Regions from separate parts of the Paraburkholderia caballeronis genome, predicted to be linked through region 1. Evidence: riboswitches for the same ligand, from Rfam matches in the RefSeq annotation. Region 1 holds a riboswitch; the other holds the start of a gene.
The links. Region 1 has a riboswitch for cobalamin ahead of BLV92_RS27745 (hypothetical protein). Riboswitches for the same ligand answer to the same signal wherever they lie in the genome.
Positions count from the first base shown of each region.

Region 2: another riboswitch for cobalamin. It lies ahead of cobW (cobalamin biosynthesis protein CobW); the one in region 1 lies ahead of BLV92_RS27745 (hypothetical protein).

Region 1 is NZ_FNSR01000003.1:201,590-208,644, forward strand. Features, by position in the region: gene BLV92_RS27730 (TonB-dependent receptor family protein) at 1-1,469, opposite strand, end outside; gene metE (5-methyltetrahydropteroyltriglutamate--homocysteine S-methyltransferase) at 2,002-4,299, opposite strand; gene BLV92_RS27740 (LysR family transcriptional regulator) at 4,440-5,348, shown strand; gene BLV92_RS27745 (hypothetical protein) at 5,349-5,660, opposite strand; cobalamin riboswitch at 5,980-6,129, opposite strand; gene BLV92_RS27750 (membrane-bound PQQ-dependent dehydrogenase, glucose/quinate/shikimate family) at 6,439-7,055, shown strand, end outside.
Region 2 is NZ_FNSR01000002.1:1,980,743-1,987,797, forward strand. Features, by position in the region: gene BLV92_RS25370 (cobyric acid synthase) at 1-22, shown strand, start outside; gene BLV92_RS25375 (cobyrinic acid a,c-diamide synthase CobB) at 114-1,412, opposite strand; gene cobO (cob(I)yrinic acid a,c-diamide adenosyltransferase) at 1,416-2,018, opposite strand; gene BLV92_RS25385 (cobalamin biosynthesis protein) at 2,015-2,455, opposite strand; cobalamin riboswitch at 2,604-2,877, shown strand; gene cobW (cobalamin biosynthesis protein CobW) at 3,080-4,165, shown strand; gene cobN (cobaltochelatase subunit CobN) at 4,172-7,055, shown strand, end outside.

The DNA of each region.
Region 1 (7,055 bases):
GGGCCGAACGACGTGCTGTAGTCGGTGAACAGCGTCAGCGACGCGTTCCACAGATACTCCAGGCTCACCGCGGGCAGCGCCTTGTTGTTCAGCGTGTCGAACGTCTGTTTGAGCGTGGCGTCGCGGCGCGTCGATTCGATGTGCTCGAAGCGGATGCCCGGCGTGAGGCGCCAGCGGCCGAGCGCGATGCGGTCGTCGAGATAGACGGCGTGCGCGTCGGTGCCGTTGTCGAACGTGCTGGTCGGCCCGATCACGCCGGTGGCGAGCGTCTGGCTGTAGCTGTTGTCGTCGCCGCGCTCGCGGATGTAGCGATAGCCGACCGTGACGTCCTGCTGCACCGGACCGAGCGTGAAGCGCTGCGTGTAGCGCGGCTCGACGCCCGTCGTGTTGTAGTTGCGCGGCTGATACTGCAACTGCGTGCCCGCCGCGTTGATGAGCGCGCTGGTCCGGTTGCTCTCGTTGTACCACGCGCGGACCTCGAATTCCTGGTTCGCGGAAATCGTGTTCAGGTAGCCGATGTCGACGGCTTTGCGCTCGCCCTGCCAGTAGTCGGTCGGACGCGTGTTCTGGAACGGATCGGCGTTGTATTGCGCGACGGTCAGGCCGCCGGGCGTGCGCGACTTGACGTCGTAGTACGAGAACTTGCCGTACAGCTCGGAGGTCGGCGACAGTTCGAAGCGCCACTTGAGCGCAAGATCGTTGACGCGCTCGTCGCTGCCGTCGCGCCAGTCGCGGCCGGTCATGCCCGAATACAGCAGCGCGACGCCGAGCCCGTTGTCGAGCTGCGTGCCGAGGAACGTGTTGTACTGCGTGTTGCTGCCGCCGCCCGCCGTGTAGATGTTTTCGCGCACCGACGCGTCGGCGGTCAGTCCGCTGCGGTCGGGAATCTCGCGGGTGCGGAAGTTGATCACGCCGCCCACGTTCTGCGGGCCGTAGCGGACGGTGCCGCCGCTGCGCACCACGTCGATCGATTCGATGTTGCCGAGGCTGATCGGCGCGAACGACAACTGCGGCTGCCCGTACGGCGCGACCGCGAGCGGGATGCCGTCGAGCAGCACCGTCGAGCGCGGCGTGTAGCGCCCGGTCAGCCCGCGCACGCCGATGTTCAGCGAAATCTGGCTGCCGGCGGTGCCGGAGTTGTCGGTGGACTGCACGCCGGGCACGCGGCGCAGCACCTCGCCGATGCTGGTCGCGCCGCTCGCCTTGATCTCTTCCTTGTCGACCACCGTGCGCGCGCCCGGGAACCGCTTCACGCTGTTTTCGAGGCCGCTGCCGAGCCAGTCGCCGGACACGGCGATCGAGTCGAGCGTGGTCGTTTTGTCGTCCGGCGCGCTCGATGCGGACGGCTTCGCCGGCTCGTCCTGCGCCGACGCGCAGTCCGGCGCGGCGAGAAACGCGAGCGCGGCGACAGCCGCAAAACAGTTAAGGGTACTGACTGAGCTGAGGCTCCGGCGAGCGGCGAAGGCCATGGTCCTGGTTATCCTGGTTCTTGTCGCGGAGGATGCCGCGCCAGGTCCCGCCCATTCCCCGCGATCGTCGAGCGTGAGTGCGCCTGGAGCGTCCTTCCGTAGTTGTTAAGAAATATTCTTCCAACGGCGCGCCGAATTATAATGAGAATCAATTTCGTTTGAAAGACATTTATACGCAATCCGTATGGAAGTCGTCGGCGGATTGAATGGGGATGGGGTCGCGTCGATGGGCCTGGTCGGGCGTCTGTGGCGGGGGATGGGCGGTTTTCGCAGGGTGGCGGGAGCGTTCAGCCTGGAACGGCCCGGCTCGGGTCGCCGGGGCAGCGAAGCGGGCTGAAGTGCGTCGGCGTTCGGGTGAAGCCGGGCCGAACGGGTTCCAGGAAACGCCCAACCGGCAACCTCCCCGGCCGCCCGACGACATCGCCCGCCAGGTCGCTGAAACGAAAACGTCCCGAGCGGAACGCGCGGGACGCAGGACCTGCTTCGCGGATGCGTGCCGCCGCGCCAGACACGGCGGCACGCTCACGCGCCTTTAGCGGACAACCTCGCCGCGCAAAACCTTTGCCGCCGCGACCATGTTCGTCAGCGCGGGAATGACTTCCGCCCACTGCCGCGTCTTCAGCCCGCAGTCCGGATTCACCCACAGCCGCTGCGCGGGAATCCGCTCCGCCGCCTTCCGCATCAGTTGCACGATATGCGCCTCGGTCGGGATGTTCGGCGAGTGGATGTCGTACACGCCCGGCCCGATCTCGTTCGGATAGCTGAAGTGGTCGAACGCGTCGAGCAGTTCCATGTCGGAGCGCGACGTCTCGATCGTGATGACGTCCGCGTCCATGTCGGCGATCGACGCGATGATGTCGTTGAACTCCGAATAACACATGTGCGTGTGGATCTGCGTTTCGTCTCGCACGCCGTTCGCGGTGAGACGGAACGACTCGACGGCCCATTGCAGATATTCGCCCCACTGCGCGCGGCGCAGCGGCAGCCCTTCGCGCAGCGCCGCCTCGTCGATCTGGATCACGCGCACGCCGGCCTTCTCCAGATCGAGCACTTCGTCGCGGATCGCGAGCGCCAGTTGATGACACGACACCGAACGCGGCTGGTCGTCGCGCACGAACGACCAGTTCAGGATCGTCACCGGCCCGGTCAGCATCCCCTTCATCGGCTTGCGGGTCAGCGACTGCGCGTACGAAATCCACTCGACGGTCATCGCGTTCGGGCGGCTGATGTCGCCGAACAGGATCGGCGGCTTCACGCAGCGCGAGCCGTACGACTGCACCCAGCCGAACTGGCTGAACGCGTAACCGTCCAGTTGCTCGCCGAAATATTCGACCATGTCGTTGCGCTCCGCTTCGCCGTGCACCAGCACGTCGAGCCCGAGCGCCTCCTGCTCGCGCACGCTGCGCTCGATCTCGGCGCGCATCGCCGCCCGGTAGCCCGCTTCGTCCAGCGCGCCGGCCTTGTACTGGCTGCGCGCGTGGCGGATTTCGGCCGTCTGCGGGAACGAGCCGATCGTCGTTGTCGGATACGCGGGCAGACCGAGGATCGCCGCCTGTTTCGGCGCGCGCTCCGGATAACGGCTGGCCCGGTTGCCGAGGTTCGCGTCGATGCGCGCGAGCGCGGCCTTCACCGCTGGCTTGTTCACGCGCGGCGAGTGGCGGCGCTGGTAGACCGCCGCGGCGTTCGCGGCCAGTTCGTCGGCGACCGCGCGGCGACCCGCGTTCAGCGCCGCCGCGAGCACCTTCAGTTCGTCGAGCTTTTGCAGCGCGAACGCGAGCCACGAACGAATCTCGGCGTCGAGCGTCTCTTCGCTCGCGAGATCGACCGGCACGTGCAGCAGCGAGCACGACGGCGCGAGCCACAGCCGGTCGCCGAGCCGTTGCGCGAGCGGTTCAAGCCAGTCGAGCGCGGCGTTCAGGTCGGTCTTCCAGATGTTGCGACCGTTGATCGCGCCGACCGACAGCACGCTCTGCGCGGGCAGTTGCCGCGCGGCCTGTTCGATCTCGTCGCGTGCGTTGATTGCGTCGAGGTGCAGGCCGTCGACCGGCAGCGCGCACGCGAGGTCGAGGTTCTCCTGCAACTGGCCGAAGTAGGTGGCGAGCAGCAGCTTCACGCCGCGCGTCTCGAACGACTCGTACGCGGTCGCGAACGCCGCGCGCCACGCCGGATCGAGTTCGGTCACGAGCACGGGTTCGTCGATCTGCACCCACTCGACGTCCATCACCTTCAGATAGTCGAGCAGCGCGCAATACACCGGCATCAGGCGCGGCAGCAGCGCGAGCTTGTCCGAGTCGTCCTTCGCCTTGCCGAGCCACAGATAGCTGATCGGCCCGACGATGACCGGCTTCGCGTTGACGCCCTGCTCGCGGGCCTCGCGCAACTGTTCAACGAGGCGCGACGTGTCGAGGTTGAACTGCGTGTCGGCGGTGAATTCCGGCACGATGTAGTGATAGTTCGTGTCGAACCACTTCGTCATCTCGCCGGCCGCGACGCCGCCGCAGCACGCGCCATGTTCTTCCGCCGCCTGGGCCGAACGGCCGCGCGCGACGCGGAAATAGTTGTCGAGCGTGTCGCCATGAAAATCCTGCACGCGTTCGGGCAGGTTGCCGAGCGTGAAGCTCATGTCGAGCACCTGATCGTAGAACGCGAAGTCGCCGACCGGCACCCAGTCGAGATCCTTCTGGTCGTCCCAGTGGCGCTGGCGCAGTTGCGCGCCGAGCGCCTTCAGTTCGTCGCGCGACGACTCGCCCTTCCAGTAGCGTTCGAGGCCGAACTTGAGTTCGCGTTTCGCGCCGATGCGCGGGAAGCCGAGATTGTGTGTAGTGACCATGTGCGCTGCCGTCAAAGAGAAAAACGCCCGAACGAGGCGGGAGTGGCAGCGATGATAGGATGATCGCTCGATGAAATAAAATGGCTTTATTTCATCCATCCATTAATTTTGTTCATCGATTATCCAAAGGGTCCGGCGTCATGCTCGAACGCATTCATCTCGTCATCGTCCGCGAGGTGGCCCGCCAGGGGTCGCTCACCGCGGCGGCCGGCGCGCTTTTTCTCACGCAGTCGGCGTTGAGCCACACGGTCCGCAAGATCGAGCAGCAGCTCGGTACGCCGATCTGGGACCGCGAGGGCCGCAGCCTGCGGCTCACGCAGGCGGGCCAGTACCTGCTCTCGCTCGCGGAACGGCTGCTGCCGCAGTTCGAGCACGCCGAGGAGCGCATGAAGCAATATGCGGAAGGCGAGCGCGGCACGCTGCGCATCGGCATGGAATGCCACCCGTGTTATCAGTGGCTGCTGAAGGTGGTGTCGCCGTATCTCGCGCGCTGGCCCGACGTCGACGTGGACGTGAAGCAGCGCTTCCAGTTCGGCGGCATCGGCGCGCTGTTCGGTTACGACGTCGACGTGCTCGTGACGCCCGACCCGCTCAATCGTCCGGGCCTGAGCTTCGAGCCCGTGTTCGATTACGAGCAGGTGCTGGTCGTCGCGGAAGGGCATCCGCTCGCGAAGGCGCGTTACGTGAAACCCGAGCAGTTGGTGGACGAAACGCTCATCACCTATCCGGTCGAAACGGACCGGCTCGACATATACAACCAGTTCCTGCGGCCGGCCGGCGTCGCGCCGCGCCGCCACAAGACGATCGAAACCACCGACATCATGTTGCAGATGGTCGCGAGCCGTCGCGGCGTGGCCGCGCTGCCGCGCTGGCTCGCGGACGAATACGCGGACCGCATGCCGCTCGTCAGCGTGAAGCTCGGCCGCGACGGCATCGCGAAGCAGATCTTTCTCGGCACCCGCGACGCGGACGGCGGCCTCGATTATCTGGCCTCGTTCGTCGAGTTCGCGCGGCAATCGAACTGGCAGGCGGCGCGCGTCGGGGCGTAGTCAGTGCATAGGCGGCTCGTCGCCGAACACGGCGCGGACGATCGCCGCGCCCAGCAGCGCGTCTGCATGGTTCGCCCGCGTCTCGGCCGCCGCGTGATCCGGCGCTTCGGGCGGCGTGTCGGCAAGCCGGCCTTGCGCGGCGGCGCTCGTCATCCATGCGTCGGCGATCGAGCGGAGCGCGCGCCAGTCGCGCGCGTTCAACTGCGCGACGACGATGCGGCCCACTTCCTCGTAGACGTCCCAGCAATCGTCGCTGCCCGCCGCCAGCTTGCCGAGCAGTTGATTCAGTTCATCGTCGTCCGTCGAAGCCATCCCATGCCCCTTTCGTCCATGCGCGACTGCGTCGCGCCCGCACCCGCCCGCGAATGCGCGGAACGTTTGCGGATGGACTCGTTCCTGTCCGTGAGGAAACCGCTGGACGAGCGAACACCGGCAGCGGCCCGTCGCCGTGAGGGCGCGGGCGGCGGGCGGCGACGTCCAGCGGTCTTGCCGTGAAGGGCGAACCCGTTCTATCGGCGCCGCGCCGGGGAACGGCGTGCGGCGACGCGAAGCGGCTGCGACAGGCGTTGCCGGTCGCTCGATAAAGAGATGGCGTTCATTGACGGCTCCTTGGGTTGCGCGCCCTGGAATGTCTGGGAGAAAGAACGCAGCGAGGTCTGACTTCCGGCTCGACGTGGATCGCCTCGATCCGTCGATGCCAGTCACAGTGGCGCGACCGTGCCGGATTCACACCGGCTTCCCTGCTTCGTTCCGCTTGCGGGCCGCGTTCGGCCCGCTTCGGCTGCTCGCGCCGGTTCGGCGCCAAGCAGTCGAAAGCATAGCGGATCGGCGCGCGTCGACCCAACGACGGTTTGCCCCGATGTGGTCCGGCGCGCGGTTCTGCCTGCTCGACGAACCCGGCTTCTTCATCGTCGGCATGCTGTCCTTCGTTCGCGCCACATCGCACGACCGGTTATGACGATTTGCCTGTCGCCTCGGCAACTCGCTCACGGACCGCGTGCGGCGGAACACAGAACCGCACGGTCGCCGCTAAACACGCGTCCCGCTTCCACTAAACTGATTCCCAACCATTTCCTTTCAGGAGGTTCTGGTGGATACCGCGGCCCGAGTGTTTGCCTGTCTGCTCGCGCTGGTGTCGCTCGGCCTGACCGGCGCAGGCGCGTGGCTCGTCGCCCTTGGCGGCTCGCCGTATTACGCGCTCGCGGGCGTGGCCTACGCGGGCGCGACGGTGCTCATCTGGCGGCGCTCGCCGGCCGGCGCGCATCTGGTCGGTCTCGTCGCGCTCGTCACCGTGCCGTGGGCGCTCTGGGAATCGGGCATCGACTTCTGGGGCCTGTTTTCGCGGCTGCTCACGCCGATGGCATTGGCCGCGCTCGCGTGGTTGTGCTCGCCCGCGCCGCGCGGCACGCCGGCCCGACGCCTCGCGCTCGCGCTCGGCGGCGGCGCGCTGCTGCTGTGCGTCGCCGGCTTCGGCCTCGCGTTCGCGCCGCACGACGTGATCCGTCCGGACGCGCGCCAGCAGGCCGCCTACCGGCCGGCGGCCGGCGACAATCACCCGTCCGACTGGACCGCCTATGGACGCACGACGGCGGGCCTGCGCTACGCGCCGTTCGACCAGATCAACCGCGGCAACGTCGGCCGCCTCGGGCTCGCGTGGGTCTATCGCACGCACAACCACAATCTCGGCGTCGATCAGAACACGCCGCT
Region 2 (7,055 bases), on a different contig from region 1:
GCGTGGGGTAGCGAAGGCTTGACCGGTCGAGTCGGGTTCGCGTCGTTCGACGGCCTGAACCGCTGTGATTGCGCGAGATAGAACGGCGTGGTTTTGCCAAACCAGGCCCCCCCTCAAAACGCGTGCCCCCCAAACATCCCCGCCGCAAACGCCGGATTCGACGGCCAGTACCCGTGCATATAAGTCGCGACAATCGACCCATGCACATACACCGCTTCCCCGTCCGCGCCGCGCTGCGGCCGCGTGGCCGTCGCGACCGGCTCAAGCGGCGTCGTGATCTTCGAGTAGTGGAACGTATGCCCGGTCAGCACGCCATGACGTCCTTCGACCTGTTGCATCCCGAGCGCCGCGAGCCGCTTCTGCATCGCGCCGACGCCGGGCAGCAGCCCGAGCATCGGCGTGCGTTCGCCATCCTGATCGACGAGCGCATCGAGCAGATACAGCATCCCGCCGCATTCCGCGACCACCGGCTTATGAGCCGCGACATGCGCGCGAATCGCCTCGGCGCTGCGCGCATTGCGCGCGAGCGCAGCCGCATGAAGCTCCGGATATCCGCCCGGCAGATAAAGCGCATCGGCATCGCCGGGCAACGGCTCGTCCGCCAGCGGCGAAAAACATTCGACCCGCGCGCCTAGCGTTTCGAGCAGCGCAAGATTCGCCGGATAGATGAACGAAAACGCCGCATCGCGCGCCACCGCGATCCGCTTGCCGTCCAGCAGTCTCGGCAGCGCCGCGCGCGGCGGCGCGTCGAAGTCGAGCGCGGGCGGCAGCGCCGCGAGTCCCGTGCCGGCCAGCGCATCGGCGACGCGATCGAGCCTCGCATCGAGGTCGCCGATCTCGGCGGCCTGATGCAGGCCCAGATGGCGATCCGGCAGTTCGATGTCGTCCGCGCCCGCGATATGCCCGCACCAGCGCAGCGCGGGCGGCAGCGCATCGCGCAGCAACTGCGCGTGATACGCGCTGCCGACGCGGTTCGCGAGCACGCCGTAGAACGGCACGCCGGGTCTGAACTGCGCGAGCCCGAACGCGACCGCGCCGAACGTCTGCGCCATCGACTTCGCGGTGATCACCGCGAGCACCGGAATGCCGAACGCGGCCGCGAGGTCCGCGCTCGACGGCGTGCCGTCGTAAAGGCCCATCACGCCTTCGACGAGGATCAGGTCCGCGTCCCCGGCCGCTTCCGCGAGCAGCGTCCGGCAGCCCGCCTCGCCGACCATCCACAGATCGAGCGAATACACCGGCGCGCCGCTCGCGCGCGCGAGGATCGTCGGGTCGATGAAGTCGGGGCCGGTCTTGAACACGCGCACGCGCCGCCCAAGCCGCCGATGCAGCCGCGCGAGCCCCGCGGTGATCGTGGTCTTGCCCTGGCCGGAAGCGGGCGCGCTGACGAACAGCGCCGGACACGACGCCATCGCTCAGAACTCCACGCCGCGCTGCGCCTTCACGTGCTGCTCGCGGTACGGGTGCTTGATCGCGCGCATCTCGGTCACGAGGTCGGCGGCTTCGATCAGCGCGTCGGGCGCGTGCCGGCCGGTCACGACGACGTGCAGCATCGCGGGCCGCGCGGTCAGCACCGCGAGCACTTCGTCGAGCGGCAGGTAGTCGTACTTCAGCACGGTGTTCAGCTCGTCGAGGATCACCATCTGATAGTCGCCGCTTTCGATCATCCGGCGCGCCTCGTCCCAGCCCTTGCGCGCGGTCGCGATGTCGGCGTCGCGGTTCTGCGTGTTCCACGTATAACCGTCGCCCATCGTCACGAAATCGCAGGTCGCGACGCTGCCGAGAAAATCGCGTTCGGCCGTATGCAGCGCGCCCTTGATGAACTGCACGACGCCGAGCCGCATGCCGTGTCCGAGCACGCGCACGGCCATCCCGAACGCGGCGGTGCTCTTGCCCTTGCCGGTGCCGGTGTTGACGATCAGCAGCCCCTTTTCGACGGTCGCCTCCGACTGCTTTTTTTCGTGGCCTTCGCGGCGGCGCTGGGTCATTCGTTGATGCGATTCGGGATCGGTCTTCATGAAGCGGGGTCCTGTTGACGGGGAGAGGGCGACGGCGTTTCGTTCGCGTCGGCGGCGCAGGCGATGGCGACCGCGACCGCGACGCCGTCGCGGACGGTCTTCGCGACGATCAGTCGTCCGTCGCGGCCGGCCGCGAGCAGCGCGCACGGCTCGCAGACGCCGTCGATTCCGAAGCGCGCGCGGGTCGCGGCGGACGGCGCGGCGAGCGGATGCGACGCGCAGAACGCGGCAATGGCCTCGCGGCTGAACGTGCGCAGCGGCAGCGCATGCGACGCGCAGAATTCGACGAGGCCAGGCTCGCGCGCCTTGTCCGCGACGGTCGCGAGCGCCGCGACTGTATCGAGGCCGCGTGCGCCCAGCGCCGCGCGCACCGCGTCGCCGATCTGCGCGGCGGTGCTGTCGCGCCGGCAGCCGATGCCGATCGTCAATCCGTTCATGGTGCTTCGTCGTGTTGCGTTCGTCGCGCGCCGGCGGCCGTGGAAACCCGACGCCGACGCACGGAGCCGCCGCGCGGCGCGCATACGATACACGCGTTCGCAGCGGCCCGCCAGCGCGGCTTCCTTGACGATCGTCGCCGGCCCGGCCTACACTCGCATCCACTCTGGTGCCTGCGCGCGCGGCGTTCCGCGCGCGCGGTTAAACGGGAAACAGGACGCTCCGATCCGCCTCACGGCCATTCGGGCCAACCTGTGCTGCCCCCGCAACGGTTCAGCGAACGCGTCGCCCTGCGCGATGCACAACCCGCTTCCCGTCCGCGCGCCTCGCGCGGGACGTTCGGCCACTGCGCGACGAAGTGCGCGCGGGAAGGCGAAGCGGCGTTTTCGCCAGCCCGGATACCGGCCAGACAGGAGGAGCAGGCGCTGCGGGGATGCGGCGCCTCGTCCACGACTTCATGGCTTCATTGCGTTTTCGGCCGCACGATGCACGCCGCAAACGCAGCCTTTCCGTCCCCGTAGCCGTTTTCCCGTTCGCGCGGATGCGCGCCCGCTGCCTGCCGTTTTCGACCGGCCGGCGCGGGCAGCCGACGTCGCGCGCGGGTTTCCTTCATCAACGGAGCGACCATGCGAGCCCCGATGCGCAAGATCCCCGTCACGGTCGTGACGGGTTTTCTCGGCAGTGGCAAGACCACGCTGCTGCGGCACATTCTTCAGAACGCAGGCGACCTGCGGATAGCGGTGATCGTCAACGAGTTCGGCGAACTCGGCATCGACGGCGAGATCCTGCGCGGCTGCGGGATCGGCTGCGACGACGACGGCCGCGAGGTCGAAGGGCAACTGTACGAACTCGCGAACGGCTGTCTGTGCTGCACGGTGCAGGAGGAGTTTTTCCCGGTGATGGAGCAACTGGTCGAGCGGCGCGATGCGATCGACCACGTGCTGATCGAGACGTCCGGCCTCGCGCTGCCGAAGCCGCTGGTGCAGGCGTTCAACTGGCCGTCGATCCGCAACAGCTTCACCGTCGATTCGGTCATTACCGTCGTGGACGGCCCGGCCGCCGCGAGCGGCCAGTTCGCGGACGATCCGCACGCGGTCGATGCGCAGCGCCGCGCCGACCCGAACCTCGACCACGAATCGCCGCTGCACGAACTGTTCGAAGACCAGTTGGGCGCGGCGGACCTGGTGATCCTGAACAAGACCGATCAGCTCGACGAAACGCAGCAGCAGGCAGTCGAACAACTGATCGCGGCCGAAGTGCCGCCGCAGGTGAAGATCGTGCGCGCGCAGCGCGGGCAACTCGACCTGCACACGCTGCTCGGCCTTGGCGCGGCGTCCGAGGAGACGATCCATCTGCGCGTCGATCATCACGGTTCCGCCGACGATCCCGACCACGATCATCATCACGACGACTTCGACTCGGTCGTCGTCGAAGCGGACGTGCGCTCGCGCGACGCGATCGTCGCCGCGTTGCAGGCGGTCGTCGCGCAGCACACGATCTATCGCGTGAAGGGTTTCGCGGCGCTGCCCGACGCGCCGATGCGGCTCGTCGTGCAGGGCGTCGGCCAGCGGTTCGACAGTTATTTCGACCGCCGCTGGCAGGACGGCGAAACCCGCAACAGCCGCTTCGTGCTGATCGGCGAGGACCTCGACCGCGCGACGCTGCAACGCGCGCTCGACGCCGCGCTCGGCGTCGAAACACAACCGGTTTAAGCCGCGATGCATCTGTTGCGCACGGTGCCGGGCGGGTTCGTCGACGACACCGAAGGCGTCGTGCGGATCGACCAGCGCCCGGCCGACATCGTCGTGCTGAGTTCGGCGGACACGACGCTGTCGCTGCTCGCGAGCGTTGCGCCGCGCCTCGGTGCGGGTTTTCCGTCGATCCGGCTCGCGAACGTCACGTTCCTGCGCCAGCCGGCGTCCGTCGATTTTTACGTGGACGACGTGTTGCAGCACGCGCGCGCGGTGATCGTCGACCATCTCGGCGGCGAGAGCTACTGGCCTTATGGGATCGAGCAGGTGGTCGCGCTCGCGCAGCGCCGGCAGCAGACGCTCGCGATGTTCTCCGGCGATCTTCAGGAGGACCCGCACCTGCTCGCGCGCAGCACCGCCGACGCGGACCTGTGCCGGCAGTTGTGGCGTTATCTGCGCGAAGGCGGCCCGCAGAACGCGGAAGCGTTCCTGCGCTGCATCGCGCACCGCGTGTTCGGCTTCGGCGCGGAGCCGCCGCCGCCGCGCGCGTTGCCGGCCGCGACGCTGTATCACCCGGCGCACGACACGCCGACGATCGCGGACTGGCAGGCGCGCTGGCGCGCCGGCGCGCCGGTCGCCGCGATCCTGTTCTACAAGGCGCATTTGCAGGCCGCGAACACTGCGGCGTTCGACGCGCTGATCGATGCGCTCGACGCGGAAGGCATCAACCCGCTGCCGGTCGCGATCACGTCGCTGAAGGATGCGTTGAGCCGCGCGGTCGTGCAGGAATTGTGCGCCGCGCACGATGTGGGGCTGGTGCTGAACACGACCGCGTTCGCGGTGTCGTCGCCGGACGATCCGGAAACGTTCGAACTCGCCGGCGACGCGCCGGTGTTGCAGGTGATCCTGAGCGGCGGCAATCGCGACGCGTGGCTGAAGGACAACCACGGGCTGAGTTCGCGCGACATCGCGATGCACGTCGCGCTGCCGGAGGTGGACGGCCGCATCGTCACGCGCGCGATCAGCTTCAAGGGGCTCGCGTACCGCTGCCCGCATACCGAGGTGGACGTCGTCCGTTACCAGCCGGACGCGGAGCGCGTGCGTTTCGTCGCGGAACTGGCGCGGCGCTGGTGCCGGTTGCGCCAGGCCGCGAATGCGGACAAGAAACTCGCGCTGATTCTTGCGAACTATCCGGTCAGCGAAGGGCGGATCGGCAACGGCGTCGGGCTCGATACGCCGGCGTCGGCGCTCGCGATTCTCGCGATGCTGCGCGACGCCGGTTATCGCACCGACGCGCTGCCCGCCGACGGCGACGCGCTGCTGCGCACGCTGACCGAAGGCGTGACGAACGATCCGGCCGTGCGCGATCTGCGGCCCGCGTTGCAGAGCCTGTCGCTCGACGATTACGCGGACTATGCGTCGCGTCTGCCGGCCGGCGTGCTCGACGCGGTGACGCGCCGCTGGGGACCGCCGCACGCGGACCCGACCGTGCGGCGCGGCCGCTTCATGATTGCGGGCTGGCGCTGCGGGCATCTGTTCGTCGGCATCCAGCCGCCGCGCTCCCGCGAACTGAACGACTACGCGAGTTACCACGACGCGGAACTCGTGCCGCCGCACGCCTATCTTGCGTTTTACTTCTGGCTGCGGCACCGGTTCGGCATCGACGCGGTGGTGCACGTCGGCAAGCACGGCAACCTCGAATGGCTGCCGGGCAAGAGCGTCGCGTTGAGCAGCGAGTGCTGGCCCGACCTGATTCTCGGGCCGCTGCCGCATCTGTACCCGTTCATCGTGAACGATCCCGGCGAGGGCAGCCAGGCGAAGCGGCGCGCGCAGGCGGTCATCATCGATCACCTGATGCCGCCGCTGACGCGCGCCGAAAACTACGGTCCGTTGCAGGACCTCGAACGTCAGGTGGACGAATACTACGACGCGCTGATGGTCGATCCGCGCCGCGCGAAGCTGCTGAGGCGCACGATCCTCGCGACGATCGTCGAACACCGGCTGCACGACGAACTGAGCGTCGCGGAACCGAATGGACAGGACGCGGAGGACGAACTGCTGACGCGCGTCGATGCGTGGCTGTGCGAGCTGAAGGAAGCGCAGATCCGCGACGGGCTGCATACGTTCGGGCAATCGCCGCAAGGCGTGCAGCGGCGCGACACGTTGCTCGCGCTCGCGCGTTTTCCGGTCGGCGACGGGCGCGGGCGCAACGCGAGCCTGATCGATGCGCTCGCGCTCGATCTCGGCGTCGGGCAGCGGTTCGATCCGCTGTCGCCGGACTGGTCGGCCGAGTGGACCGGGCCGAGGCCCGACGCGCTGCTGCGCGTCAGCGACGCGCCGTGGCGGCACAACGGCGATACGCGCGAGCGGCTTGAACTGCTCGCGGCGGAACTGCTGGATGCGTTGTGCGATGCGGATGACGCGAGTTCGACCGATGCCGCGCGGCCGCTTGCGGCCGCGCTCGAACGAACGGCGCTCGAACGAACGGCGCTCGAACGAACGGCGCTCGAACGAACGGCGCTCGAACGAACGGCGCTCGAACGAACGGCGCTCGAACGAACGGCGCTCGAACGAACGGCGCTCGAACGAACGGCGCTCGAACGAACGACGCTCGAACGAACAAAGCTCGACCGCACCGCGCCAGTCCTCGGCCGCCTGCGCACCGACGTGCTGCCGCGCCTCGACGCCTGCGGCGAGCAGGAAATGACCCAGTTGCGCCGCGGCCTCGAAGGCCGTTTCGTGCCGCCGGGGCCGAGCGGTTCGCCGTCGCGCGGCCGGCCGGACGTGCTGCCGACCGGCCGCAACTTCTATTCGGTCGATACGCGCGCGATCCCGACCCAGGCCGCGTGGGCGCTCGGCCTGAAGTCCGCACAGCAACTGATCGAACGTCATCTGCAAGAACACGGCGACT